DNA from 3 places in the Rhizobium sp. NRK18 genome. Region 2 is predicted to be linked to each of the others. Evidence: riboswitches for the same ligand, from Rfam matches in the RefSeq annotation. Region 2 holds a riboswitch; each other region holds the start of a gene.
The links. A riboswitch is a leader RNA that binds a small molecule or an ion and turns the genes downstream of it on or off. The one in region 2 is predicted to bind cobalamin.

Region 1 (9,951 bases), 130 kb from region 2:
GAAGCGCACCTTGAACGAAGGTTCCGCGTCCTTGTCCTCGTTGACGACGATCGGCATGTCGGCGATCGGAGCGGCCGTCGCGAATGCCTCCTGGTGATAGCGGCTCATGTCGAAGCCGGCCGTCTCCAGCGATTCCCGGACCGTCGCCATGAACGGTTCAGGGCCGCAGCAGAACACCGTGCGGTCGAGGAAGTCGGGAGCCAGAAGCGCGATCTTGGCCTTGTCGACCCGGCCCTTCAGGCCTGACCAGAACTGCGACCGCTCCAGCTGCTCGACGATCAGGCCGAGCGAGAAGTTCGGCATGTAGCGCGCCTTGTACTCCAGCTCCGAGCGGAAGATGATGTCGTTCGGCGAGCGGGCGCAATGGATGAAGGCGATGTCGCTATCCGGTTCGCGGTCGCCGAGGTCGCGGGTCATCGACATCATCGGCGTGATGCCGGAACCGGCCGAGATGAACAGGTATTTCTCACCCGGATGGCGGACATAGGAGAAGTCGCCGCGCGGACCGTGCGCCTTGATCTTCATGCCCGGATACAGGTGTTCCTGCATCCAGCGGGTGCCGACGCTGTCCTTCTGCGCCTTGACCGTGACGGCCAGCATGAAGGGCCGCGACGGGCTCGACGACAGCGTATAGGTGCGCATCACCGTCTCCTGCCCGACCGGCAGTTCGAGCGTGACGAACTGGCCGGGCAGGTAGCGGAACCAGCGGTTCTCCTTGTCTGCCCGGAAAGTGAAGGTCATCGTGTCCGGCGCCTCGGGCGTCCAGCCAACGCATTCCAGCATGTCTTCCTTGTCGCTCCAGGGGAGCATTTCGTCGACATGCTTGAAGGGGGCTTTCTTCACGCTGCTCATCACGCGACAACCGACAGCTTGGTGCGATCGCCTTCAAGGCGGTCGATCATGAAATTGGTGTACCACTCGACGAACTGCATGACGCCGCCTTCGTGGTCCGGCGAATAGGGGCCCGGTTCATAGGCCGGAGACCGGATGCCGAAGGCGTTTTCCTCGACGATGCGGCGGTCCTGGTCGTTGGTCTCGTTCCAGACGTGAGTCAGCTCCTCGAGGTCGTAATCGACGCCCTCGACGGCATCCTTGTTGACCAGCCACTTGGTTGTGACCATGGTCTCTTCGGGGCCGAGCGGCAGCACACGGAAGGTGATCGCATGATCGCCGAGCATGTGGTTCCAGGTTGTCGGATAATGGAACAGCAGCATGGTGCCGATGTTGCCGACCGTGACGTCGGACGAGAGCGGCTTCTTGACCGCCGGCTTGCCGGACATCGTGTAGCTGACGGCGCCTTCGATCAGCGGCATGCGGGCGGCGCGGAACTGGCCGCTCTCATGCATCTTGAACTGGCTCGGCAGGCCGGCATCCTCGCAGTGCTTCCAATGGGCGGCAATGACCGGGTCGTCGCCCGCTCCCTGCGTGCCGGTGACCGACGGCGCTTCCGGATAGGTGCGGCAGAGCTCCGGATGATTGCCGGCGCAATGGTAGCACTCGCGGTTGTTTTCCCAGACGAGCTTCCAGTTGCCCTTTTCGATGATGGTCGACTGGTGGGCGACCTTGGCTTCCGCCAGGCGATGCGGCCCGACATAGGCATCGAGCATGGCGCGAACCGGAGCAAAGTCGGGCGCGACATTGGCGAGACAGACGAAGATGTAGCCGGCGACGGACTCGCAGTGCACCTTCTTCAGCGAGAATTGCGACTTGTCGAAGTCTTCGCCCATCTGGCGGGCAAACAGCAGCGAACCATCGAGCTCGTAGGTCCACTGGTGGTAGGGGCAGACAAGCTTGGCGGAGGCGCCGCGCTCTGTGTTGCAGACGCGCGAACCGCGGTGGCGGCAGGAATTGTGCAGGGCGCGGATGACGCCGTCACGGCCACGCACGACGACGACCGGATAGTCACCGATCTGAACGGTGAAGAAATTGCCGGCCTTCGGGATCTCGCAGTCATGGCCGATGAACAGCCAGTCGCGATACCAGATCGTCTCCATATCCAGCTTGAAATAGTCGGGGTCGGTGTAGAAGGCCTGCTCCAGGCTGAAGCCTTCGCGACGGTTGTTCAATTGCCGCAGCACAGTGTTACGAATATCCATGACCCATCCTCATGCGCCAAAAAATCAGTGATGCAGACAACCGAGAGGTCACGGCCGGCTGGGAGTACCGACAGTTGGAGACCCTGGCCGGTTGCTGCGGCCAAGTTTCAAAATCCATGCTTCAGGCTGGTTTCCGGGCTTAAGAGCTCCCCGACCCTGGGGCATCGGCAGTTCCGGATCTTGCCGGTGGTTCTTTCGCCGATTTCAAGCTCTTATACCGTTGCTAGGCAGCGCCGGATTTTCACCGGCTTTCCCAATTTTTCGCCCTCCCTATCAGGGCGAGACCTTGAGCCTGTGGAGACTATAATTGGGAACCGATGTCGCAGACACGCTGCCAGCGACACGCGACACGACAATTGACGACACGCAACCAAGTCGCAGACAGGACAGGGACAGGGCACGCGGCGGCCCTTTAACCGGCGGTTAACCACGTTTTGCGACGATGATGGACCATAGCGGAGCCCTGCACGTGTCCGAAGCCATGAAGACCAGATATTACCAGGCAGCGGAGAAAAAGCCGAAGCTTCCCGGACAGGCGGTTCATACCGAGTTCCTGCGCACCGGCCGCATCGTGCGCGGCAAGGAAAACTGGCTGGAAGAGGAGCGGCGCTACCTCACCTATGAAGAGGTCGCAGAGCGCACGGGCAAGATGCTGACGGCCGCCGGCGAACGCACCCATGAGCGCCTGAACCGGTTTCACAAATCGATCCAGTTCCCGAAGATCATCTTTCATCGTACCTTCGAACAGAGCCCGCATCTCGGCTATTGCCACATCACGGCGGCGCGGACGAACTATCCGCGCTTCAACGACGTCATCTGGGCGTTCTACATCGCCAACTTCTTCTCCGAAATCGGCGGCTCGGACGCCTTCTTCGGACGTCTGAACCTCAAATATCCGCGCATGTATTTCGCCGTGGCGGTCAACCAGAACCAGCCGGTGCCGGCCGACAAGCCGGCGCAAACCAAGCCGCAGAGGTCGATTGCGGAATTGCCGCCCCCGCCCCGCCTGCAGATCGACCGCAGCGTCAACAATGGCGGCATCCTGTTCCAGACGCACGAGAAGAAGGAAGCGGTCAAGAACGTCCTCCTGCTTGGCGCCCGCGACGAGGCCCTGCGGCGCATCATCCAGGCGCTCTGACCGCTTCGCGCCCCTCGCCTGCTCCGATCGGACGCAGTTGAACACCCGGGCGTTCCGGGCTAAGGACAGGGCCAATCCGAAGTCCGGTGAGCCATGGCCCGCATTATCGACATCACCAAGAATCCCGACGAGGCGATAGCCGCCGCGTTGCCTCTGCTTGAAGCCGGCAAGCCGATCGCCATGCCGACCGAGACGGTCTACGGACTGGCTGCGGATGCGACCAATCCGGCGGCCGTGACGGCGATTTACGAGACGAAGGGGCGTCCGCGCTTCAATCCGTTGATCTGCCATATGGCCGACAAGGCGATGGCTGAGCGCTACGCGACATTCGATCCCGTTTCGGCGCAACTGGCGGATAGGTTCTGGCCTGGTCCCCTGACGCTCATCCTGCCGCTGAAGGAAGGTTCCGGCATCCACCCGCTCGCGACCGCCGGGCTCGAGACCGTCGGCGTGCGCGTGCCACGCGGTTTTTCCGCCACGCTGATCAAGGCCTTCGACCGGCCCCTTGCGGCCCCCTCCGCCAACACCTCCGGCAAGATCAGCCCGACGACCGCCGCCCATGTGGACCAGGATCTCGGCGAGCGGATCGACCTGATCCTCGACGGTGGCCCCGCAAAGGTCGGGCTGGAATCGACCATCGTCAAGGTGGACGGAGACGTCATCCGGCTGCTGCGTCCGGGCGGCATCAGTGCCGACGAGATCGCCGCGGCGACAGGCCTCGAGGTGGTGCGCCACGATGGCACGAATGCCGAAATCGAAGCGCCGGGCATGCTGGTATCCCATTATGCGCCGGGCGCCTCCATGCGGCTGATGGCCGACATGCTGCTGCCGGGCGAAGCGCTGCTGACCTTCGGCGGCAAGCGCCTGCCCGGCATCGAATATGCGCTCGGCATCTTCGACCTCAGCCCCTCCGGCGATCTGGCCGAAGCGGCGGCCAGCCTGTTCGGCATGATGAAGGATGCGGACGCCACCGGCGCGAAGACGATTGCCGTCACCGCCATCCCAAGCCACGGACTCGGCGAAGCGATCAACGACCGGCTGGCGCGCGCCGCAGCGCCGCGCACGCCCGAAACCACAGGACAGAAACACGATGACCAGTGAGCCCCTTTCGCCCGCGATCTTGAGCCGCTTTGCCGCCATCGTCGGCGAGCGCCATGCGATCACCGAGGCTTCCGACATCCAGCCGTTCATCACCGAAGACCGCGGCCTGTATTTCCGCAAGTCGCCGCTGGTGCTGCTGCCGGGTTCGATCGAGGAGGTCTCCGAGATCCTGAAGCTTGCGACCGAGACCGGCACGCCGATCGTGCCGCAGGGCGGCAATACCGGCCATGTCGGCGGCCAGGTACCGGCGACCGACGGCGGCGAGATCATCCTGTCCTTGAAGCGCATGAACCGCATCCGCGACATCGATCCGGTGGCCAATGTCGTCGTCGCCGATGCGGGCGTCGTGCTCGACGACCTGCATACGGCCGCGGCAAAGGTCGACCGCCTGTTTCCGCTGTCGCTCGGCTCGCAGGGCAGCTGCCAGATCGGCGGCAACCTGTCGACCAATGCCGGTGGCACCGCCGTGCTTGCCTATGGCAACATGCGCAATCTCTGCCTCGGGCTCGAAGTGGTGCTGCCGACCGGCGAAATCTGGAACGGGTTGCGCCGCCTGAAGAAGGACAATACCGGCTACGACCTGCGCGACTTGTTCATCGGCGCCGAAGGCACGCTCGGCATCATCACCGGCGCGGTGCTCAAGCTGTTCCCGCGCCCGCTCGGCCACCAGGTGGCGCTTGCCGGACTGAACTCCGTCGAAGACACGCTCCGCCTCTTCGAGATCGCCGGCGAGGTCTGCGGTGCGGCGCTGACCGGCTTCGAACTGATGCCGAGCATTGCGGTGGACTTTGCCGTCAGGCACATTCCAGGCGTGCGCAATCCGCTTGCATCAAGCCATGCATGGTATGCGCTGATCGACGTTTCAACCTCCGACACCAGCGAGGCGGCGGCCCGCATGATGGAGGCTTTGCTGGAAAAGGGTTTTGAAGACGGACTGGTCGAGGATGCGGTGATCGCCAGCTCGGACGCGCAGGGACAGGCGCTGTGGCACATGCGCGAGAGCCTGTCGCCGGCGCAGAAGCCGGAGGGCGGCTCGATCAAGCACGACGTCTCGGTGCCCGTTTCGGCGATCCCGGCCTTCATGCACGAAGCAGACGCGAAGGTGCTCGAGATGATCCCCGGCGCCCGCATCTGCGGTTTCGGCCACATCGGCGACGGCAATATCCATTACAACATTTCCCAACCGATCGGCGCCGACCGCGACGCCTTCCTTGCCCGCTGGGACGAGGTCAACGACGCCGTGCACGCCATCGTGCTGAAGTATGGCGGATCGATTTCCGCCGAACACGGTATCGGCCAGCTGAAGCGCGACAAGCTCGCGGCCGTGCGCTCCGAGATCGAGATGGACCTGATGCGTCGCATCAAGCGCTCCTTCGACCCCGCCGGCATCATGAACCCCGGCAAGGTCGTGAAGATCGACTAGCCGCCGGTATTCAACTGGGAGAGGGTCAAAAGCGTGTCGGCGCTGATCGAGCCGCCGGTGCCGGAAAGAACGGATACGGCGGCATTCGATGAGCCGTCGTCGTTCTGCAGATCGTACATCGCGATGAAGCGCTGGACGAACTTGCGGAGCTTTTCCGGATCGTCGAGGTCCTCCAGCTTCATCGTCTTCTTTACAAGCGCCGCCTGCTTGTCGATGTCCATCGAGCTGATTTCGGCTGGCAGGTTATAGGCGGTGCGGAACACTTCCAGCAGCGCGTTGTCGCCGAGAATGTCGTAGGCCGATGTGATCGTCGGCGCCATGCGTTCGAAGTAGAGCGCCAGGCGCACGCCGGGATCGTCATCGCCCTGCTCCTGCTCCAGCGACTGGTGCAGATAGAGATCCTGCGTCTCCTTGACCGCGCCGCGCTGCTGGATCGTACCGAGCGTATCGCGGGTCAACTGGCCGTCCTGATCGAAATTGAACGAGGCCACGAGCTCGGCAAAGCGTTCGTCGGGCTGCTGATTGACGAAACTCTTCGGGTCGTCGAGATCGGACGCAAACATGTTCTTCAGGTCTTCGGTGGTCACCGATTTCGGGTCGATGCCCTTCGCCTCCAGGATGAAATTGACCATGCGGCTGTCGGACAGAAGCTCCGAGACGCTGGTCGTCTTGGTGATGGTCTCCTGGTAGTATTTCGACTCGGCCTCGGCGTCCTTCTTGATCTGGTCCTTCTCCTTGGCATCGGCGAACTTCGTCTTGGCGACGATGTAATCCTTCGCCGTGCTGGTGATCGCCGCTTCCGATTGCGCGAGCAGCGGTGCCGATGCGTCGCCCTTGGTGTCGAAGTTGAAATCCCGCGCGAGTTTGACGAAACGGTCGTCCTTGGCCTTGTTGGCAAAGCTCGCCGGATCGGACAGGTCGCTCGTCAGGATCTTGCGAAGCTCGCTGTCGGAGATCTCGTCCTCGCCGAAACCGTAGGCCTTCAGCACCATGTCGTGGATCTTCTTGTTGCTGATCAGCTCATCGACGGATTCGACGCGCTTCATGTTGCTCGAATAATAGTCCGTCAGGTCGGAGAGCGTCGCCTGGTCCTGGTCGTCATAGGTCGACATGTACTTGTTGGTGATCGCCTTGATGTTGTCGTCGGTCATGGCGAATTCGCCGCTCGCAACCGTGCCATCCGTCTGGAAATTGAACATCTGGGCGATCTGGACGTATTGCGCCCCGCCAAACGTCTTGGCGTAGTTGTTCGGATCGGACAGGTCGCTGGTCACGATGTTGGAGAACGTTGACTTCAGCGTGTACTGGTCGAGCCCGAGCGCCGTCTTGACGATGCTGAAGAGACGGCTGTCCGAGGTCAGCTGATCGACCGAGGTGATGTTCTTGATCTGCTCCTCGAAATATTCCTTGTTCATCTCGGCGGCGGCCGGGATCGTGTAGGACGGCACGTTGAAGGTGTAGGCCTGGATGACCGTGTGCTGCTGCTCGTCCGTCTGCACCGCGGACCCGGTCATGTTGCCGCTGGCGTCGAAGGAGAAGGCCGCAGCCATCGCCTTGAAATTGGATTTTCCGGTCTGGTTGGCGACGCTCGCCGGGTCGCTCAGATCGCTGGTCAGGATCGAGCGCAGATAGTCGTTCGAATAATGATCCTTCTCAATGTCGAAGGCGTCGAGGACGTAATTCTTCAGCCGTGTGTTGCCGAGGAGATCGTCTACCGAGCTGATACGGGTGATCGTATCCTTGTAGTAAGCCGTTTCGTCGGCGACCGAGGTGGCCTCGTCAGCCAGCGATTGCTTGTAGAGGCCGATCGTGTCCTCTTCCTGGGCATCGGACTGGACGTCAGCGGTATCCGGCGTGAAGTTGAAGGCGGCGGCAAAATTGCGATAGCGATCGTCGGTCAGCTTGTTCGCATAGCTGTTCTCGTCGGAGAGATCGCTTTCCAGCACCTTCTGCATGAAGGCCTTGGCGTAGGTCATGTCCTCCAGGCCATGGGCCTTCATGGCATAGGAATAGAGCCGGTAGTCATCCATGAACTCCTTGACGGAGGTGACCTTGCCGATGTTCTCCTCGTAGTACTTCGCATCCCGGCTGACATTGGTGTCGGCGGCGACCCGATTGAGACTCGCCTTCATGTCGCGCGTGACGAGATTGTAGCTGAGGAAGGTCGAGATCATATCAATTCGCGATCGGCAGGAGGCGTAGACGGAGCTTCACCGATTATCCCTGCCCAGCCTTGCCTCAGGCTGTGAACGCCTATTCGGCAATGACACACCTTGGCGTGCGCCGTTCATTTTTTCGCAACCCTGCTCCGTTGGGTTTTGATAACCATCTGACAGTTCAAGCCTTTTTTAACCGAACCTCTTAAGCGGTCCGGAAAGGAAAATCCGTACTCTACCCTCACAACAAGGGACAAAAGTCCCGAAGAGAAGACTGGAAAACCGGCTCTCAGGATAAAACAGGGTAGTAATGACGATGACAACAACGGTTCTCAAACCAATCTGGGCAGGCACCACGCTTCGGCTCGATCCGATGCGCTTTCCCCAGCAGGTAACCTACGCCCCCTCGGGTTCGACAAGCACCGTGACCATCAGTCTGGACGAGCGCGGCGCGGTGCTGCGCAAGGTCCTGCCGGGCAGCGGCCTGCCGATCTCCATAGCACTCCCCTCACGCGTCTTCACCGGCGTCGCGGCCCGTGCCATCGACCACGGCGACGGCCACGTCACCGTGACCCTCGAACTGCACCATTCCGATCCGGAACTCTGCGTTCCGCTGCTGGTTGCCCACGACCTCTGCGACATCGCCGCCGACTGGCGCGGCTGGGCGCAGGCCTACGGCATCCCGATGCTGATGGTCGAGGCCGACGGCGTCGCTCGTCCTCTCGACGACCATTTGACCGGCTTCCAGGTCGGCCCGCCACGCCAGCGCCGCCGCCACTCCTACTTCGCCAACCGTCGTCCGCGCTTCCTCGTCCGCCGCCAGACCGGCAAGCTTGGCGTGACGATGAAGATCGACGGCAAGGAAATCATCGCCCGCACCTGATCGGGCGCCCCATCGGGAGGTGAGGCCCGGTTCCGGAAACGGAGCCGGGCTTTTCCGTGTCGCGGTTCTAGATCGCGGTGGGAATGGCGATCAGCATGCCGAGGAAGATGACGGCGCCGACCTTGTTGTTGAACTTGAACAGCTTCAGGCACTGCTCGCCGTCGTCGATGTCGATGACGGCGATCTGCCAGGCGAGAAGCCCGGCGCCGACGATCAGGCCGAGATAGACGACGAAGCCGGCGCCGGCGAGAATGCATGCCGCAGCAATCAGGACTACCGTCGCGCCGTAGAGGCCGGCAAGCCAGATACGCGTGTTTTCGCCAAACAGGCGGGCGGTGGAGCGCACGCCGATCAGGGCGTCATCCTCCTTGTCCTGATGGGCATAGATGGTGTCGTAGCCGATCGTCCAGAAGATGGCCGCGGCATAGAGAACCAGCGGTGCGGCCGACAGCGACCCGAAGGCGGCGGCCCATCCCATCAGGGCGCCCCATGAAAAGGCAAGCCCGAGAAAGAATTGCGGCCAGTCGGTGAAGCGCTTGGCAAAGGGGTAGATCGCGATGACCACAAGCGAGCAGACGCCAAGGACCACCGTGAACCAGTTGAACTGCAGCAGCACCAGAAGACCAACGAGCGCCTGAAGGACGATAAAGGCCTTCGCCTGCATGCGTGTCACGCGGCCGGACGGCAGCGGCCGCGAGCGGGTGCGCTCCACCTTGGCGTCGATCTTGTGGTCGACGAGATCGTTGTAGGTGCAGCCAGCGCCGCGCATGGCGACCGCGCCGATGAAGAACAGCAGCAGATGCCAGACGAGCTGGCTGCCGGAAAAGGTGTGAACCGCAGCCCTGGCATTGGCGGCGAGCGCCGCCGACCAGAAACATGGCCACATCAGGAGCTGCCAGCCGATCGGCCGGTCCCAGCGGGCGAGCTGCGCATAGGGCCAGAGCCCCGGCGGCAGCAGCCGGTAGACGAAATTGTCGGAAGGCGCATCCGAGACGCGCTGCGTATGTTGCATCTCACTCATGCCGAAGGACTACCGCCCGGACGGCTGCCCGGTCAAGCAGTGCCCCCGCCGCGAGATCAGAATTCCACCTTCTCCAGTGGCGCTCGGCTTGCTTCAAAGGTCTTCAGGCCGGCTTCCCGTTCGGCGATGTAGG
Region 2 (9,951 bases):
CCATCCTGCCGTCGGGCATGATCGCCAACGTCAAGCAGATCGTCACCTTCGACCTCGTGCGCAATGCCGCCGTCGCCGGCGATGCGATCACGCTCGTCCTCGACCGGCAGGTCGACGTGGCGCGCGGCGACATGATCGTCTCGCTCGACAGCCAGCCGCAGACGGGTCTCGCCTTCGACGCGCAGATCGTCGCGCTGCAGCCGGACGGCATTCAGCCGGGCAAGCGCTACTGGCTGAAGTCGGGCTCGCGCCGCCAGCGCGTGCAGGTGCAGCCGGTCAGCCGGCTGGACCTGAAGAGCGGCAAGTGGGAGCAGACCGAAGACGCCTTCGCCATGAACGCCATCGGCAAGGTGCATCTCTCCTTCGACGAGGCGGCGATCTTCGATCCCTACGAGCAGAACCGGTTCACCGGCGCCTTCATCCTGATCGACCCGGACACCAACAACACGGTGGCCGGCGGCATGATCACCGCCAAGCGTTCCGATCTCTCCGGCATCAATGCCGCCGATGCCCGCGTGCTCGTGTCGCTGCCGACCGATCTCGCCGACCAACTGATGGCGACGGAGATCTTCGCGAACCGCCGCGACGAGGCCGAAATCCGCCGCGTCAGCGCCGGCAAGGCAGCCGAAGTGTTCGACAAGCTCGACTGACAAACCTCCTCCCAAGGATGAAGAAAACCCCGCAGACATCATGTCTGCGGGGTTTTCATTTCAGGAACAGTATCTGCCGGGGCGGAGGGGGGGGCGATATGGCAGATCCACTTCCTGACGGGGACCGTTGTCGTTCCGCGTCTCTTTTAGAAGAAGAAATACCAGATCAGCAGAACGAGCACGAAGGGCACGCCCAGGAGCCAGAGTATCAAAGCGCGGATCAACTTGTTTTCCTTTCCCATTCTCTTTCGAGTTCGGTGGGAAAACGCGCTTGTGAGCGGTTGGTTCCGTGTCTGATGTATTTTTTTGAGGGCGCCCGGAAAAAAGGCGTCAGGAATTGAAGGAGACGCCGACTTCCTTCAGCTTGCGCCACTTGATCTCGCAAGAGTGGCGTGTGTCGTCCGAAAAGACGAGTTCGAAGGTTTCGGGAAGCTGCATGGCATTTTCGACGAGCAACTTGGCGCCCTTCGCCGACATGTTGCGCACCGTGCAATTGATCGTGCTATACTCGTGATTGAAGACGATGCGGCCCGCCTTCAGCGAGCGCATGCGGTGTTCGCTGCGTCTGTCTTCCGTGTTTGCGCTATCCATCTGACCGCTCCTGACCTCATGTCATGCACGCCACCGATGTAAGACCGCATAGCTTAACGATCCGCAAACACCGGTTGCAGGATTTTAATGACACCCTTAATTTGCCCGGGTTCAGGCGCCCGGGCGACGATAAAGGTTGCAAATCGGCACAATGGGCAACGTGTGCGGCCCCTAGCCAAGCAAAGTCTTCAGGTCCGAAGCCGGATCGGCAAGGGCGGCCTTGTCGGGGTTGATGCCGCTTTCCAGCATCTTCTTGCCGGTGACATAGGCCTTGGCGTCGTTGATCGCGTCGACGGCGATCAGTCGTCCTTCGCGGAAATACCAGACCGAAGAAGCCCCTTCCCGCTGGCCGGGGCGAAGCAGCGTTTCGTCATAGCCCCTGTTGAAGCCGGCGATCTGCAGCTTGACGTCGTACTGGTCCGACCAGAACCATGGTTTGGGATCATATGCCGTCTCGCCGCCGGCCATGACGGCGGCGGCCGCCTCGGCCTGGTCGACCGCGTTCTGGACGCTTTCGAGCCGGATTTCCTCGCCCTGCCAGGGGAAGACCGCACAGTCGCCCATGGCGAAGATGGACGGATCGGAGGTCCTGCAGAAAGCATCCACGACGATGCCGTTGGCAACCGCGAGGCCGGCCTCGGCGGCGGCACGATCGTTCGGCGTGACGCCGATGCCGACGACGACGAGATCGACCGGAAGGTTGGAGCCGTCCGACAGTTCGGCTGCGGTCACCCGGCCGCCCTCGCCAATCAGGCGGTGCAGGCCGGTTTCCTCGCGGATGGTGACGCCGTGGCTTTCATGAACGGCGCGCATGATGTCGGCGGTTTCCTTCGCCGCGACGCGCTTCAGGATGCGGTCGGCCATCTCGATGACGGTGACCTCGAGGCCGAGCTTGCGGGCAACGGCTGCCGCTTCCAGGCCGATATAGCCACCGCCGATGACGAGCAGCCGGCGGCCCGGCGTCATCGCTTCGGCAAGCCGGTCGCAATCGTCCTTGTCGCGCACGGTGAAAACGCCGGCAAGTTCGCCGCCGATGGCCTCCGGCAGCCGGCGCGGGGTCGCGCCTGTGGCAAGCGCCAGCGTCTCGTATTCGACCCGCTCGCCATCCTGAAGACGGACGGTCTTCGCCGTCCGGTCGATTTCCTCGACCCAGGCGGAGAGCCGGATTTCGACGTTGTTGTCGGCAAACCAGCTTTCCGGCCTAAACAAGAGCCGGTCGAAGGTCATCTCGCCGAGCAGATATTTCTTGGAGAGCGGCGGGCGCTGATAGGGAAGGCTCGTCTCGGAGCCGAGGATCGTGATCGGACGCTCGTCCTTCAATGCCCTCAATTTGGCCGCCAGCGCGAAGCCCGCCTGCCCTGCTCCGACGATCACCAGCCTGCCAGCCATGCCACTCTCCGAATATCGTTAGTATAGAAACGAATTTACCGACATGAAGGTCTAGCGCATCGCCGGTCAAACGCCAAGAGGCCGGACATCAAAGGGACGTGTGCCCTGCGTGAGATCCAAGGCCTTCCAAAAAAGAAGGGCGCAGCCGACACGCTGCGCCCTTCCTGTCTCATGCCGGCGGTCTCAGGCGGCCTGATGCAGGCGGCGCGCGAAGAGCGGACCGCGGCTCGCCTTGTCGAAGGACTTGGCGGCAGCAAGCACGGCGAGATCGATCAGCGGCTCGATGAGCACGACGCTCATATAGGCGATGCCGAAAGAGCCGACGGCGGCAAGGTTGTCAGCGCCGAAGCCCTGGCCGTAGAGCGCCCAGAAGGCCACCCAGGCGACGATGCCGCCCTGATAGGTGGTCGAGAGCGCCAGCGCCTGTTTGTAGGTCACATCGACATAGGCCGTGCGGGCCGGAACGATGCGGCGGGCGACCGCGCCGATGGCCCAGAGCGGCACGAGCAGCGTCGTGACGTTCATGCCGTATTGCGGCAGGTCGAAGGGCGCGAAGAAGACGCCCTGGATCAACAGACCCAATGCCAGGCCGATCGCCGCCGGCCCCGCCCCGAACATCAACAGCAGCGTCGAGCCGAGGATCAGGTGCACCTCGGAAACGCCGACCGCATGATGCGGGAGAACTTGAAAGAAGGAAAAGACCAGCGCGGTCGTAACCGTGCTGCGCATGGCAAGGGCAGCAATGCCGCCATCGCGACGGACGGTATCCACCGCCATCTTGAGGCCGAGCCCGAGGGCTCCGGCTGCCGTTGCGTAGGAGAGAACGATCTTGGCGCCGTCGACGACGCCGGGTTCGATATGCATGTTGGCTCCTTTCCGCGCCCACCGCGCGGCAAGTCAATAAAATGGGCGAAATGCCCGGCGATGATGGCAGGTCTCCTGGCTCGCGGGTCTTCATTCGGCCTGCCTTCCCGACTTCGTTTCGAAGCCAGTGGCATCAAGGCGTCATTCGCCGCTCACAGTTGCGGGGGCAGCCATGGTCTCGGTCCCTGATGGGTACGCCTCACCATGTTCCCTTTTTATCCGCCCTCCCCTTGATTGGGGTTCGGCGGAACCATCGGCGTCAGTCGTAGAGCACGAATTTTGCCGATGCAACCGCTGGATTGCGGAAATGCACGTCCAACTTGCCGCATTGTCATCGGGGCCGACGGGTGATATTCGGATGCGCATATTTCGAGTGGGGCATCGATGAAACGGCGGAACGGGACGATCAGGAACCTGTTGCACATTCTGTGTGCGCTGGCCGTGTTCGCCATCGGCTTCGCGCACAAGTCCCCTGTCCTTGCTTCGCAGATACCCGCCTCCGAGCTAGCCGCCTATGCGCTGCCGGACGGCTCCATCCCGTTCATCTGCGACAGCGCTCTCGGCGACGAGACCGGCGGCAAGAAGCATGTACACGACCATGGCTGCGAAGCCTGCCGGATCAGCGCCGGCACGATGCTCGTGGTCCCGCCGTCCGTCGGCGGGCCGCAGGTCTGCGTTTCCGCTTCGGAACGCCTGCCCGCCTACCGCGAAGCCTTCTACCGCCAGCTGTTCCCGCCCAACGCCGCACCGCGCGCACCACCCTTCACTGGCATTCCTGTCTGAACCGCAGCCGTCTAACGACGGCCGCTTTCACAGTTCGCGCCGGATTTCCGTCTCCTGACGGGCTCTGCCGGCGCCCATGCCGGATCGACACATCATGTTACAGAGGATCACCGCGGACCCCGTTCCGTCCGCCCGATCGACGACACGGCCGCAACGGCCAGTCGCCGTATCCCATAACCAGGCGCTCGGCCGCTTCGCAGCCGGTGAGGCGATTTCGATCGCTCGCAGAGGACGACCTGGCCTCCTCGCCATCCGCGACGGCTGCGTGGCGCTTCACCAGACATTGCAGGACGGCCGCCGCCAGATCCTGGACATTCTCGGCCCCGGCCGGATGTTCGGAAAAGGCGTGACGGATCATCTCGACTGTCAGGTCGAGGCGCTCGCCTTCACCAGGGTGGAGATGGTCTCCGCCGAGGACGGCACCCCCGCCGAACCGTCGGCTGCGCTCATCACGTTCACACAAAGGTTGCAGGATCACATCACGCTGCTCGGGCGAAGGACGGCGCAGGAGCGGGTCGCCGTGGCGATCCTCGATCTCGCCAGCCAGTTCGAACGTCGCAATCACGATCCGCGCTCGTGCCGAAGCACGTTCCGCCTCTACCTCAAACGGGTCGACCTTGCCGACTGGCTGGGCCTGACGCTTGAAACGGTCAGCCGCAACCTGAACGGCTTCAAGCGCGCCGGGCTCATCGACTTCTCGACACCTGAACTCGTGACCATCAACGACCGCAAGCGGATTGCCGCCATCGCCGGCGCGCCCGAACGGCGCGCGTCGCAGCCATGATCTGTCCATCACGATTTCAACCAAATCCACCCTCACCCATCGAAAGAAAAGGAAACACCATGAAAACCACGACAATCCGCATTCTCACCCTCATCGTCGCGCTGATAACGGCGCCGCTTGCCTGGGGGCACGAGTTCAAGGTCGGCGATCTCGAAATCATCCACCCGAATGCCCGTGCCATGATCCCCGGCGCCAAGGTCGGCGGCGGCTATCTGAAGATCATCAATCATGGCACCACCGATGATCGCCTCGTGGCGATCAAGTCTGACCGCTCCGACAATGTGCAGCTGCATGAGATGTCGGTCGTAAACAATGTGATGAAGATGCGCGAACTGCCGGACGGCATCGACATTCCGGCCGGCAAGACCGTCGAATTGAAGAAGGGCGGCCTGCATGTGATGTTCATGGATGTTACCCAGCCGTTCAAGGAAGGCGAGATGGTCAAGGCGACGCTGGTCTTCGAAAAGGCCGGCCCCGTCGACGTCGAATTCAAGGTCGGAGATGCCAGCGGCAACGACAATGGCGACATGAAGGGCATGGACATGAAGTCGATGGACGGCATGAACCACGACGCCATGCCGAAAATGGGCAAGTAAGCCGGAATACGACTGCTGAAAACGACAGCCGCCGAGCGCATCGGCGGCTGTCTGTTGCCGAACGTCAGGATGTCGCCAGCGGATAATGGCAGGCGACGCGGCGATTGCCGTCGATTGTCGAGAGAGCTGGGCGTTCGTTGCGGCATTTGTCCGTCGCATAGGGACAGCGCGGCGAGAACTTGCAGCCCTTGGGCGGATCGAGCGGGCTCGGAATTTCGCCGGTCAGGATGATGTGCTGGCGCTTGCCGCGGTTCTTCGGCTGAGGGATCGCCGAGATCAGCGCCTGGGTGTAGGGATGGCGCGGCGCGGCAAACAGCGCGTCGGCATCCGCCAGTTCGACAATCGAGCCGAGATACATCACCGCCACCCGGGTCGAGACGTGGCGCACGACGGCGAGGTCGTGGGCGATGAAGACATAGGTGAGGTTCAGCCGTTCGCGCAATTCGCTGAACAGGTTGACGATCTGCGCCTGCACCGAGACGTCGAGCGCCGAAACAGGTTCGTCGGCGACGATCAGCTTCGGTTCGACGGCAAGCGCACGGGCGATGCCGATGCGCTGGCGCTGGCCGCCGGAAAACTCGTGCGCATAGCGGTCGAGATATTCGCGCCGCAGGCCGACGAGGTCCATCAACTCGGCAAGCCGCGTCTCGATCTCGCCCGGCGGCCTCAGCTTATGGATCGTCAGCACCTCGCCGAGGATGTCGCGCACGCGGCGGCGGGGATTGAGCGAGGCGGAGGGATCCTGGAAGATCATCTGCATCTTGCGCCGGGCGGGCTTCAATTCGCCCTCGCCGGCTTTCGTGATATCCGCGCCGTCGAAGGTCAGCGTGCCGGAGGTGATGTCGTAGAGCCTTGTCAGGCAGCGGCCGAGGGTCGACTTGCCGCTGCCGGATTCACCCACCAGCCCCAGCGTTTCGCCCGGATAGACGTCGAGCGAGATGTCCTCGACCGCGTAGAGCGTCCGGCCGGAGCCTGGCATGATCGTCTTGCCGACGGTAAAGTGCTTGGTCAGCGACTGCGTGGACAGGAGCGGCGCTTTTTCGGCATGCAAGGTCATGCGGGTTCCTCGAGGGAGAGAATGGAGGCGCGCAGGTCTTCGCATTCCGGCGATTGCAGGACGCAAAGTGCCGACTGGTGGCCGGATGTCTGAAGCGGCGGCCGCTCGGCGCATTCCGGCCGGGCAAACCGACAGCGCGGCTGGAACCCGCAGCCCGACGGGATGGTTTCCGGCGTCGGCGGCATGCCGGGAATTGCCGGCAGGTTGTCCATGCGCGCGCCCGTCAGCGGCGGAATGGAGGCAAGCAGGCCCCAGGTATAGGGATGCATGGGGTTGGAGAAGACCTCCTCCGTCGTGCCGCGCTCGATGATGCGGCCAGCATACATGACGTGCACACGGTCGGCGACTTCGGCGACGACGCCCATGTCGTGGGTGATCAGGATGATCGCTGAGCCGAAGTCCTTGCGCAGCTTCAGGAGCAGATCGAGCACCTGCGCCTGAACGGTCACGTCGAGCGCCGTGGTCGGCTCGTCGGCGACCAGCAGCTTCGGATTGCAGGAAAGCGCCATGGCGATGACGGCCCGCTGGCGCATGCCGCCCGAAAGCTGGTGCGGATAGCGGTCGACGGCTTCCGACGGGTTGGCGAGGCCGACCTCGCCGAGCAGCTCGATCGCCCGCAGCCGTGCGGCGCGCTTCGAGATGTCCTCATGGGCGCGGATCTGTTCGGCGATCTGCCAGCCGATCGTGTAGACCGGCGTCAGCGCCGTCATCGGGTCCTGCGAGATGAGGCCGATCTCCTTGCCGCGCACCCGGCGCATTTCCCGTTCGCTCATTTCCAGGATGCGCTTGCCGCGGAAGGAGACGGCGCCGTCGACGAAAGTCGTGCGCGGATCGTGCAGGCCGAGCAGCGACAGCAGGGTCACCGACTTGCCGGAACCGGATTCGCCGACGATCGACAGGATCTCGCCTTCCCTGACCTTGAAGGAGATGTCCTGGATGGCGCGGGCACGACCGCGATCGGTGGCGAAGGAGACCGAGAGGCCCTGCACGTCGAGCAGAACGGGGGGTTCGTTGTTGGTCATGGCGTCAGACTCCCCTCACCCGCGGATCGATGAGGACATAGACCATGTCCACGACGGCATTGGCGACGACCACGAAGAACGAGGCGTACATCACGGTTGCGAGAATCATCGGCAGGTCGAGGTTGAGCAGCGCCTGGTAGGTCAGCCGGCCAATGCCGTTCAGGCCGAAGACTACCTCCGTCAGCAGCGCAGCACCGCCGACGAGGACGCCAAAATCGAGACCGAACATAGTGACGAAGGGGATGAGCGAGGTACGCAGCGCATGGCGGAGCATGACGCGCATCGGACCGAGACCCTTGGCGCGGGCGGTGCGGATGAAATCCTCCTGATAGGCCTCCACCAGATTGGCGCGCAGCACGCGGCCGTAGATGCCGATGTAGAGGGCGGCCAACGTGAACCACGGAATGATCAGCGTCTTGAACCAGCTCCAGGGATCGGTCGAGAACGGCTTGTAGCCGAGGCCCGGAACCCAGGAGAACAGCCAGGTGTCGTGGAAGCGGCTCTGCGAGACGAGGTTCATCATCTCGCCGAACCAGAAGACCGGCATGGACACGCCGATCAGCGCCAGCACCATCAGGCCCCGGTCGATGAAGGTGCCGCGCGTCATGGCGGCGATGACGCCGACCGCGACCCCGCCGACGACCCACAAGACCGCGGCACCGAAGACCAGCGACAGCGTGATGGGGGCTGCCGACAGCACCTGCGGGACGACCTTCAGGCCGCGATTGACGAAGGAGGTCAGGTCCTGGGTGACGAACAGCCGCTTCATCATGATGGCGTATTGCACCGGCAGCGGCCGGTCGAAGCCGAAGTCCTTGCGGATCGCCTCGACGGTCTCCTGCGCGGCATTGCGGCCGGCGATACGGGCGGCGGGATCGGCACCGGGCGTGGCGAAGAAGATGAGGAAGACCAGTGCCGAGATGCCGAACATCACGAAGATCATCTGCAGAAGGCGCTGGAAGAGAGCTATGGCCATGGTGATCTCCTCAGCCGATCTTGGTCTTGGGGTCGAGCGCGTCGCGCACGCTGTCTCCAAGCACGTTGAGGGCCAGCACGGTCAGGACGATGGCGAGACCGGGCGCAAGGGCTACGACCGGGCGGCTGTATAGCAGCGTCTGGCCGTCCTGGATGATGGTGCCCCAGCTCGCATCCGGAGCCTGTACGCCGATCGACAGGAAGGAGAGCGCGGATTCGGTGACGATGTTGAGCGCCATCATCAAGGGGATGTAGACGATCAGCGTCGTCGTGACGTTCGGCAGGATGTCCTTGAAGAGGATGCGCCAGCGCGGAATGCCGAGCCCCTTGGCGGCGAGCACGAACTCGCTCTCTTTGAGCGTCAGCACCCGCCCACGGATCGGCCGGGCGATGTAGGGCACGTAGATGATGCCGATGATGCCGATCGGCAGAAGAAGACTGCCGGAGGTGATCTCGATCGGCCCGATGGAGATCCCCTGCGAGATCAGGACGATGGAAAGCGAGATCGCCAGCAGGTAAACCGGGAAGGCCCACAGGATGTCGAGAATGCGCGACAGGACCATGTCGGTTAAGCCGCCGAAGAAGCCGGCGGAAATGCCGACGAGCGCGGCGAGCACAAGACAGATGGCGGTGGCCGAGCCGGCGATCAGCAGAGAGTTGCGGCCGCCATAGAGCAGCCGGGCGGCGACGTCGCGGCCTTGCGCATCGGCGCCCAGGAGATACTGCGCCTGCCATGTCGGGCCGATCGGCGTGACGCCAAGACCGAGCCCTTCTGTCGAGGCCTGCATGATCTTCGTGCGCTTGCCGTCGATCATGATCTTGCCGCTGAGGTTCGAGCGGAACGGATCGGTGCCGGAAACGTGGCTCGCATAGAGGGGAGCGGCGAGACTGGACAGAATGATGATGAGGAGAATGACGGCGGCGGCAATCGCTGATCTGTCGGACTTGAGGATCCGCCAGGCCCTCTGCCACGGGCTTTGACCGCCCCTTGCCACAGGCGCTCCTGCGGCTCCACCGTCTTCCATATCGTCAGTCATTGCTGATGCTTGCGACACTGTATCTTCCTTGAAGGGCCGGCTGTTCGAAGGTCCGGTCCGAAACCGGACCGGACCCCTCGCAAATCGGGGTGGGGGACCTGCGAGGCTGAGCTGAATCCAGCGTGACAGCCTTCATCAGATCAAGCAGAGGGAGACGCCCGAAAGCCCGGGCGTCTCCGCGTATGATCACTTCACCCAGGACT
Region 3 (9,951 bases), 1.2 Mb from region 2:
CGACAACAGTCACCACGCCATCGACGGTCACCTGCGTCTTGATGTCCGGCCAGTTGAAGGCGGCGACCAACGGCTGCGGCAGTGCCAGACCGGAGGTCTCGATGACGATATGGTCGGGGCGGTTTTCCCGCTCCAGAAGCTTCGTCATCGCCGGAATGAAATCGTCGGCGACGGTGCAGCAGATGCAGCCATTGTTGAGCTCGACGATGTCGTCCTCGGTGCAATTCTCCGCGCCGCAGCCCTTCAGCACTTCGCCATCCACGCCGAGATCGCCGAATTCGTTGATGATCAGCGCGATCTTCCGGCCATTGGCATTCATCAGCATGTTGCGGATCATCGTCGTCTTGCCGGCGCCGAGAAAGCCGGTGATCACCGTTGCCGGGATTTTTTCCTTCATCATGATCCTAACCCTTCATTTTCAGCGGCAATCCCGCCGCGATAAAATAGACTTCGGCCGCCTTTGCCGCAGCCATCTGATGGAGCCTGCCGGCGTGGTCGCGAAAGGCGCGCGCCATGGCATTTTCCGGCACGATGCCGAGACCGACCTCGTTCGACACCAGGATGATGCGACCCATCGCCTGCGGCAGGTAGTCGGCCAGCGCCCGCGAGGCCGCGTCGATATCCGCCTCCGCCATCATCAGGTTCGACACCCAGAGCGTCAGGCAATCGACGAGAATAACACGGCCCGGATCGTCGACCGAGCGCAGGCAGCCGATGAGGTCGACCGGCTCCTCATGCGTCGTCCAGCCGTCGCCGGCCCGCTCATGCTTATGGCGCGCGATGCGATCGCGCATCTCGTCGTCATAGGCCTGGCCCGTCGCCAGATAATGGTGGTCGAGACCGGACTGTCTGGCCAGCCCTTCGGCGAACCGCGACTTGCCCGAACGGGCGCCGCCCAGCACCAGGACGGCGCCGGGCGGTGTCGTCATCATGCGGCAGCTCCCACGATCTTGCGGTTTGCAAGACCCATCAGCAGGCCAAGCACGAGCCAGAAGACCAGCGTCGTGGCCAGCGCGGCAACAGCAAACTCGGCGGCAAGAATGGCCGGGACGGCGCTGTCGATGCTGTCGGGCTGCGGCGCACCCCAAAGATGCGGAGCGGCAATCAGCACGAGGCCGAGAACCTTGGCCCAAGACTCTTCACGCAGGGCCAGAAGCCAGATGCCGGCACCCGAAAGCACCACCGCGCTCAGCCACCAGACCTGGCGGGCGTCGAGATCCGCGGCCGGAAAGCCGGGCAGTTCCGGCGGCAACCCAAGCGAGGGCAGCATATGCACGGCCAGCCAGGCGCAGGCACCCCAGAAGATGCCGTTGGCCAGCGTGATATCGCGTCCTGACACGAGGCTGATGCCGGCCAGAAGCAGCGCGAAGCCCGCCCCGGCCACGAGATTGGCCATCAGCGTTCCGCCGAAGCGGCTGACTCCGAAGAGCAAACCGCCGTCCTCGTGATCATGCTCTTCAGCCCCATGGGCAAGGGCCGGAGACGGCAGGAAGAGCGAGCCGGCGAGTTCGCCGAATGTCGAGTTTTCAGCCTTCGCAGAATGCTCGTGCGCGGGCGCCCCGCCTTCATATTCTTCTGCATGCAGAATCAAGGGCACGACTTTGACCTGCTGCGCGACGGTCATCACACCACCGGCAACAAGCCCGGCCACCAGAGCGGCCAGGAGATATCTGACAATCATGACAGGTGACCTTCGTCCTTAATGGCAGGGAAAGCCATAGGCGTGGCGCACGTCATGGGCGGTATCGTGCAGAACCGCCGAATGCGCGAGACCGACGCCGAACACCAGGAACGCGCCGAGAAGCAGCGCGATGAAACCGGCCTTCTGACGGTCGGACACCGAGAGGGTAGAAGAAGATGCGATCGTAGCCATGACAACCTCCGTGCTGGCGTACTGGAGGAGCCTCCTCCGAGGTTTGGGCGAATGCCCGGCACGATATGGCAGGTCTCCTGGCTCGCGGTTTCAGGCATTTCTGCCAGCAGGTCTCCCTCGCCTTCCCGGAGTTTGATGGCAGATCGCGAAAGGCGGACGATTCGTAGACAATAGAGGCGTCCAACCCCGGTTCACGCGACTGCCACTCCAGTGGCTTTTTCCGCCGATGGTCTTTCCTGCCCGCCTGCCGATAGTGCAGACAGCCGGCAGTGCGGCCCATCGGTGGAACGGAAGACCCTCGCCACTCTACAGTCGCGGGGTCGGCTGCGATTGGAACGCCCTGCTTGGGTCCGTCCCGTCACATTCCCTTTTGATCCCGATTGGCGCTTGCCGCTCGGGAACCATCCGTAATTAATGATGATTATGGATTCCCCTGCCGCCTGTCAATTGCGCGTGAGCGACAGAGACTGTCCTCTCACCGCGATTTCCGACATTCGCAAATCCCACTTGCCCACCCGCCTAACCGGTGCGACCTTCCCTCTCGCAGCACATCGGGATGGCAAAGGATTGCGCATGACGAAAAACAGCTACGACTCCGGACGGTTGAACCTGCCCTTCGTCGGCATTTCCACCTTCGGCAAACGTCCATACGAACCGGACTGGTCGAAGATTGCCGCCGATGTCGCCGTCATGGGCGCGCCCTTCGATTTCGGCACGCAATGGCGGGCCGGCGCGCGTTTCGGACCGCGGGCGATCCGCGAGGCCTCGACACTGTTTTCCTTCGGCCATGCCGGCGCCTATGACCATGACGACGGCGTTACCTATCTCGACGACGTGACGATCGTCGACATCGGCGATGCCGACATCATCCACACCAACACCGAAATGAGCCACGCCAATATCGAAAAGGGTGTGCGGGCCATCCTTGCGGCCGGCGCGCTGCCGGTCGTGCTGGGCGGCGACCATTCGATCAACATCCCCTGCATCAATGCCTTTTCCGATCAGGGCCCGATCCATCTCGTGCAGATCGACGCCCATCTCGACTTCGTCGACGAACGGCACGGCGTGCGCAACGGTCACGGCAACCCGATGCGCCGCGCGGCCGAGAAGGATTACGTCACCGGCCTCTCGCAGATCGGCATCCGCAATGTCTCCTCGACCGCGAAGGAAGGCTATGAAACCGCGATCTCAATGGGATCGGACATCATCACCGTTCGCGGCGCCCGCAGGCTCGGCACCGAGGCGCTGCTTGCCCGCATTCCGGAAGGCGTGAACTACTATCTGACGATCGACATCGACGGTTTCGATCCATCGATCGCGCCGGGCACCGGCACGCCAAGCCACGGCGGCTTCCTCTATTACGAGGTTCTCGACATCATCGCCGGCCTCGCCGAACGCGGCAACGTCGTCGGCATAGACCTCGTCGAGGTCGCACCCGACTACGACCACACCGGCACCACTGCGATCCTCGCCGCGCAGGTGCTGCTGAACACGATCGGGCGGATCTTTCATTTCCGGAAGTTGAGGGCTGGTGGGTAAGGACATCGCAATTTGCAAACGCCCCCCTCTCTTGGAATTTCTAACACTTAGCTGGCGCTAAGATGTTGAAATTCCATTCTCCCCCGCCGAGGGGGAGATGGGAGCCCGCGGCGATCTCGACGCTTCGCCTCTCCCCTTGCGGGAGAGGATACAAAATCATGATCTTAGCTTCAGCTAAGTCATAGATTTTGTTGGTGAGGGGATATTTTTGGCGACGTCACCCGCCTGCCATCACCCCATCAAGCCAGTCCTTGTCCAGGACCGCCTCCAGCTCCGCCGCCACCTCGTCTAGCGCCGCATCGACGCTCGCCGCGTAGTTCGTGCGTTCGCCCGAAAGCCCGAAGCTGGACAACAGGCCGGCGCGGTAGGTATCGCTGGAAAAGAGCCCGTGCAGATAGGTGCCCATCACCTTGCCGTCTGCCGATAGTGCCCCGTCCGGCCGGCCGTCGATGGTCACCGGCGCCCGCGCGCAGTCCGCGCCACGGGTTTCGCCGAGATGGATTTCGTAACCGGCCAGTGACGCATCATATTCGGTCGACCAGGCCGAAGCGTTGCGCACCGTCTTTTCCGGCGCCATCACCGTCTCGACGTCGAGAAGGCCGAGGCCCGGCGCCGCGCGCACATCCCCCTCGATCCCGTCCGGATCGTGCACCACGCGCCCAAGCATCTGGTAGCCGCCGCAAATGCCGATCACCCGCCCGCCGCGCCGATGGTGCCGGACGATGTCGCCATCCCAGCCCTGCGCCCGGAAATCGCCAAGGTCACCGATCGTTGACTTGGACCCGGGAATGACGACCAGCGCCGCGTCGGCCGGAATGCGTTCGCCCGGCCTGACGAAGACCAGCTCGACATCGTCTTCCGCCGCCAGCGGATCGAGATCGTCGAAGTTGGCAATGCGCGAGAGAACCGGCACGGCAACCTTCAGCGCCCCCGTCCCGCGTCGCGCCAGCCGCTCCAGCACGACGGAATCCTCCGCCGGCAGGCGCGCCGCCGACTTCAGCCACGGCACCACGCCGAAGCACGGCCAGCCTGTAAATTCCTCGATCGCGGTAATGCCGTCACCAAACAGTGACACGTCGCCGCGAAACTTGTTGATGATGTAGCCGGCGATCATTGCCCGGTCTTCCTCCGGCAGAATGGCATGCGAACCGACGAGCGAGGCGATCACCCCGCCGCGATCGATATCGCCGACCAGCACCACCGGCACCTTCGCCCGCGTGGCAAAGCCCATATTGGCGATATCGCCGGCCCTCAGATTGATTTCCGCCGGCGACCCCGCCCCTTCCACGATGACGAGGTCCGCCCCCTCGCCGGTGATACGAAAACTCTCCAGAACCGCGTCCAGCAATTGCGGTTTCAGCCGCTGGTAATCGCGTCCTTTCGCCTGGCCGAACACCCGGCCCTGCAGGATGATCTGGCTGCCGACGTCCGACTGCGGCTTCAAGAGCACCGGGTTCATGTGGACGGAAGACGGCACGCGCGCCGCCATTGCCTGCAGCCATTGCGCCCGGCCGATTTCGCCGCCGTCATCGGAAACGGCGGCATTGTTGGACATGTTCTGCGGCTTGAAGGGACGGACCTTTAGGCCCCGGTTGGCGGCAATCCGGCAGAGGCCCGCGACAAGGACCGTCTTGCCGACGTCCGATCCCGTCCCCTGCAGCATGATTGCTTTCGCCATGGTCGCTTCATCCCTCCGTCAAAGGCTGAAAGGGATAATGCGATCGCGGGCAATTGCAATTGCCCAATGCGGAAAAGATGAAGGGAGGAGCGACATCGCCAGCCCTGAAACGCCAAGGCCGCGCAATCTCCAGAGGAGACGCGCGGCTCTTCGGCAACAGTGACGGCACGTACTTCAAACTAAAGCCGTTCAATCTCCGGTACGCAATACCCGATCCGGAGACTTGGAGCGGTTTGAGCCGCTGAAATGGAGTTATATCGGCAGTTCGTTACCGGAGAGTTAGCGGCGAATTGCCAAAAACCCCATATGACAATTTAAAGTCCCAATTCGCGGAAAAATCGACATAAGTACATGTTTTCAAACATATATTATTTTTTACCGAAAGACCGGCTGCCGCCTGCCACGCTCGGTGGCGAGTTAACGCCGGCCATCGCGGTTGATTTATTGCCGACATGACCTACCCTTAATGTCGAGCAGGCCGGAAATTGCGCCAGGGGAACGAGCGCGCGACCATTTCCGGCGCCGTTTTCGCCACCGTTCGTAGCCTTCGCGGGTCTTTCGGACGCGACAGGCAGACGGAAGATTGCCCCAAGGGTCGGTTGGCTTGCAGTGGCCGCCATGACCGATAAGGACGAGCTGCAGGAGGTTGGAGGCCCCACATGACGATGAAGACGATCATCACCGCCGCAGCATTCGCCGGCGCGGCATGCGCCATGTCAGGAACGGCGAAGGCAGCCGAATGCGGCGATGTCTCGATTGCCGAAATGAACTGGGCGTCGGCGGGCGTCGCCGCCAATATCGACAAGATCATCCTCGACAAGGGCTATGGTTGCAACGTCACGCTGGTGACGGGCGACACCATCCCGACATTCACATCCATGAACGAAAAGGCCGAGCCGGACGTGGCCCCGGAAATGTGGGTGAACTCCGTGCGCATCCCGCTCGCCGAGGCCGCCAAGGAAGGCAGGCTGATCCAGCTGTCGCAGATCCTGTCGGACGGCGGCGTCGAAGGCTGGTGGGTACCGAAATACTTTGCCGACGCCCATCCGGACATCAAGACGGTCAAGGACGCGCTCAATCACCCGGAACTCTTCCCCGCCCCCGAAGACCCGTCGCGCGGCGCCGTCTTCAACTGTCCGTCGGGCTGGGGCTGCCAGATCAACAATGTCAACCTCTTCAAGGCCTTCAAGGGCGAGGAACACGGCTTCGACCTGGTCGATACCGGCTCCGCCGCCGGCCTCGACGGTTCGATCGCCAATGCGTTCGAAAACCAGAAGCCGTGGTTCGGCTACTACTGGGCGCCGACCGCCATCCTCGGCAAGTACGACATGGTCCGCCTGAGCTTCGACGTCGATTTCGACAAGCAGGCCTGGGACAGCTGCATCACCGTCGTCGATTGCGCCGATCCGCAGCCCAACACCTATCCGGTCTCCGACGTCTACACGCTCGTCACCAAGAACTTTGCCGACAAGGCAGGCGTTGCGATGGAGTACATGAAGAAGCGAAAGTGGGCCAACGAGACGGTCAACAAGGTGCTGGCATGGCAGGCCGACAAGCAGGCATCCAACGAGGACACCGCCTACTACTTCCTGGAAACCTATCCGGATGTCTGGAAGGCCTGGGTCGAGCCGGATGTCGCCGAAAAGGTCAAGGCAGCCCTGTGAGGCCCTGAAGACCGACAGTCACACAATCCAACGGGCCGGAGACGCGTCTCCGGCCCGTTGGCAATGAAGAAGACAAGAGGGCACGACATTGGCAATTCAATGCACCTTGTTGCCGGACCTGTTCTGCAATTTCCCCGAAATCGACGGCAGTACCATGCGCACGGTCAAGCGCAGCATCGACACCGGCTTCAAGGCGCTGGTGCGCCAGTATGGCGATGCCATCGACAATGCCGTGCAGCCGCTGCAGTGGTTTCTCAACTGGTTCCAGAAGCTGCTGGTTGACACGCCCTGGGTCGTCATCATCGCCGTTGTCCTGGCAATCGTCTTCATCGCCTCACGCAGCTGGAAGATCACCCTCGGAACGGCACTCTCCATGCTGGCGATCGGCGCCGTCGGCCTTTGGGAAGACACGATGATCACGCTGGCCATGGTCACCGTCTGCACCCTGCTCTCCATCGTCGTCGGCATCCCGATCGGCATTCTGATGGCGCGCTCCGATCGCTTCCAGGCCGTCGCCACGCCCATTCTCGACGTCATGCAGACCATGCCGAGCTTCGTCTATCTGATCCCGGTCGTGATGATCTTCGGCATCGGCAAGGTTCCGGGCCTCATCGCGGTCGTCATCTACGCCATCCCGCCGATCATCAGGCTCACCAATCTCGGCATCCGCCTCGTCGACAAGGAAGTGCTGGAAGCGGCAAACGCCTTCGGCTCGTCGGCCCGCCAGAAGCTGATGAACGTGCAGATCCCGCTGGCCCTGCCCACCATCATGGCCGGCATCAATCAGACCATCATGATGTCGCTCGCCATGGTCGTCATCGCCTCGATGATCGGCGTCGGTGGTCTCGGCCGCAACGTGTTGCAGGCGATCACCAACCAGTATTTCACCGTCGGTTTCCTGAACGGCTTCGCCCTCGTCGCCATCGCCATCATCTTCGACCGCGCCAGCCAGGCCTATGGCAAACGCCTGCAGAAGCATTCCGAGGTCGTCCATGGCTAGTCAGGACATCGACATCCGCAATCTCTTCAAGATTTTCGGCCCTAACGGCGCCCGCTATATCGATGACGTCAGGCGCGGCCTCAGCAAGGCCGACCTGAACGAGAAGCACGACCACGTGCTCGGCCTCAAAGACATCAGCATCACCATGCCGGCCGGCAAGATCACTGTCGTCATGGGACTGTCGGGCTCCGGCAAATCGACGCTGATCCGCCACATCAACCGGCTGATCGACCCGATGGCAGGCGAAGTGTTCTACGAAGGCCGCGACATCTGCACGATGAACGAACGTGAGCTGCGCGATTTCCGCCGGCACAAGACGGCCATGGTGTTCCAGAAATTTGCCCTTCTGCCGCATCGCACGGTCATCGAAAACACGGTCTACGGCCTCGAAATACAGGGCGTCCCCGCCGCCGAACGGCGCAGAAGAGGCCGCCACTGGATCGATCGTGTCGGCCTTGGCGGCTATGAGAACCACTACCCCAACCAGCTTTCGGGCGGCATGCAGCAGCGTGTCGGCCTGGCCCGGGCACTTGCAAATGACGCCGACATCCTGCTGATGGACGAGGCCTTCTCGGCGCTCGACCCGCTGATCCGGGTCGACATGCAGGGCGTGCTCCTCGAACTGCAGGCCGAACTCAACAAGACCGTCGTGTTCATCACCCATGACCTCGACGAAGCGCTGCGGCTCGGCGACAAGGTGGCGGTGTTGAGGGATGGCGAAATCGTCCAGCAAGGCAGCGGCCAGGAGATCGTCCTGTCTCCGGCCGACGACTACATCGCCTCCTTCGTCAAGGAGGTAAACCGTGGCCGGGTCATTCAGCTGAAGACCATCATGTCGCCGCCGGCGGATGAGCCGCTGGGCATCCCGCTCGACAGCCGCACCGTGCTCGAGGACGCCGCCCGGCAGATGACCGAGGCCGGCGCCTTCTCCACCCATATCCAAGACGAAAGCGGCAATACCATCGGCACCACCGATCTCTCCGCCATCATCAGCGCCATGGTGACCCCGGTCGGGCATAATCACCATGAAACACAGGCGGCCCGCTGAAAGGCAGGGCCGCCTTCCATCGGCTCCTCAGTACAGCAGGCGCGTGCGGATGGTGCCGGGGATCTCGCGCAGCGCATCGAGGATCTCGTCCGCCTGGCTACCGACATCATCGGCCTCGATCACCACATAGCCGGTATCGCCATGAGTCTGCAGGAACTCGCCGGAGATGTTGACGCCGCGCGACGAGAAGATGGTGTTGAGGCTGTTGAGCATGCCCGGCCGGTTCTGGTGCACGTGAATGAAGCGCGTGCCGTTCGGATGCGGCGCCAGCTGCACCTGCGGGAAATTGACCGCGCCGAGCGTCGAGCCAACGTCTGAATATTCCACCAGCTTGCGCGACACCTCGCCGCCGATGCGTTCCTGCGCCTCTTCCGTCGAGCCGCCGATATGCGGGGTGAGAATGACATTCTCCAGCCCCTGCAACGGGGTGACGAACCGCTCCTTGTTTGACGCCGGCTCCTTCGGGAAGACGTCGACGGCGGCACCGGCCAGATGTCCGTCCTTCAGCACCCTTGCCAGCGCGTCGAGGTCGACCACCGTGCCGCGCGAATTGTTGATGAAGATGCCGCCCTTCTTCATCCGACGCAGTTCCGCTTCGCCGATCATGTTCTGCGTCGAAGGCGTTTCCGGCACGTGCATCGTCACGAAGTCGGAGATTTCCATGAGCTCGCCGAGCGAAGCCATCGATTCCGTGTTGCCGTGGCGCAGCTTGTCGGAAAGGTCGAAGTAGCGCACGTTCATGCCCATGCTTTCGGCGAGAACGCTGAGCTGCGATCCGATGTTCCCGTAGCCGACGATACCGAGCGTCTTGCCTCGCACCTCATGGCTGCCGACCGCGGACTTGTCCCAGCCGCCGTCATGGGCAGAGACGGAGCGCGAATAGATGCGCCGGGCGAGCATGATGATCTCGCCGATCACCAGTTCCGCCACCGAGCGGGTGTTCGAATAGGGCGCGTTGAACACCGGAATGCCGCGTTTGCGGGCGGCTTCGAGGTCAACCTGGTTCGTCCCGACCGAGAAACAGCCGACGGCGATCAGCTTCTTGGCGGCATGATAGACCTCTTCGGTCAGCTGGGTGCGCGATCGGATGCCGATCATGTGCGCCTCGGAAATCAGTTCCTTCAGCTCGCTGTCGTCCAGCGCCTTCGG

Region 1: another riboswitch for cobalamin. It lies ahead of NN662_RS14640 (aromatic ring-hydroxylating oxygenase subunit alpha); the one in region 2 lies ahead of NN662_RS14020 (energy-coupling factor ABC transporter permease).
Region 3: another riboswitch for cobalamin. It lies ahead of NN662_RS08310 (CbtB-domain containing protein); the one in region 2 lies ahead of NN662_RS14020 (energy-coupling factor ABC transporter permease).

What each region holds. Positions count from the first base shown of each region.
Region 1 is NZ_JANFMV010000001.1:3,090,531-3,100,481, forward strand. Features, by position in the region: gene NN662_RS14635 (hybrid-cluster NAD(P)-dependent oxidoreductase) at 1-852, opposite strand, end outside; gene NN662_RS14640 (aromatic ring-hydroxylating oxygenase subunit alpha) at 852-2,096, opposite strand; cobalamin riboswitch at 2,203-2,400, opposite strand; gene NN662_RS14645 (DUF6656 family protein) at 2,578-3,234, shown strand; gene NN662_RS14650 (L-threonylcarbamoyladenylate synthase) at 3,328-4,335, shown strand; gene NN662_RS14655 (FAD-binding oxidoreductase) at 4,325-5,758, shown strand; gene NN662_RS14660 (DUF1217 domain-containing protein) at 5,755-7,932, opposite strand; gene NN662_RS14665 (DUF6101 family protein) at 8,231-8,797, shown strand; gene ubiA (4-hydroxybenzoate octaprenyltransferase) at 8,865-9,818, opposite strand; gene NN662_RS14675 (SAM-dependent methyltransferase) at 9,875-9,951, opposite strand, start outside.
Region 2 is NZ_JANFMV010000001.1:2,962,254-2,972,204, forward strand. Features, by position in the region: gene cysN (sulfate adenylyltransferase subunit CysN) at 1-650, shown strand, start outside; gene NN662_RS14010 (PilZ domain-containing protein) at 981-1,241, opposite strand; gene NN662_RS14015 (NAD(P)/FAD-dependent oxidoreductase) at 1,413-2,630, opposite strand; gene NN662_RS14020 (energy-coupling factor ABC transporter permease) at 2,814-3,494, opposite strand; cobalamin riboswitch at 3,542-3,764, opposite strand; gene NN662_RS14025 (hypothetical protein) at 3,912-4,277, shown strand; gene NN662_RS14030 (helix-turn-helix domain-containing protein) at 4,372-5,061, shown strand; gene NN662_RS14035 (copper chaperone PCu(A)C) at 5,121-5,657, shown strand; gene NN662_RS14040 (ABC transporter ATP-binding protein) at 5,722-6,714, opposite strand; gene NN662_RS14045 (ABC transporter ATP-binding protein) at 6,711-7,736, opposite strand; gene NN662_RS14050 (ABC transporter permease) at 7,741-8,712, opposite strand; gene NN662_RS14055 (ABC transporter permease) at 8,723-9,748, opposite strand; gene NN662_RS14060 (ABC transporter substrate-binding protein) at 9,935-9,951, opposite strand, start outside.
Region 3 is NZ_JANFMV010000001.1:1,794,764-1,804,714, reverse strand. Features, by position in the region: gene cobW (cobalamin biosynthesis protein CobW) at 1-400, opposite strand, end outside; gene cobU (bifunctional adenosylcobinamide kinase/adenosylcobinamide-phosphate guanylyltransferase) at 405-932, opposite strand; gene NN662_RS08315 (CbtA family protein) at 929-1,681, opposite strand; gene NN662_RS08310 (CbtB-domain containing protein) at 1,700-1,873, opposite strand; cobalamin riboswitch at 1,923-2,294, opposite strand; gene speB (agmatinase) at 2,447-3,412, shown strand; gene NN662_RS08300 (cobyric acid synthase) at 3,630-5,090, opposite strand; gene NN662_RS08295 (ABC transporter substrate-binding protein) at 5,756-6,754, shown strand; gene NN662_RS08290 (ABC transporter permease) at 6,909-7,754, shown strand; gene NN662_RS08285 (glycine betaine/L-proline ABC transporter ATP-binding protein) at 7,747-8,802, shown strand; gene serA (phosphoglycerate dehydrogenase) at 8,830-9,951, opposite strand, start outside.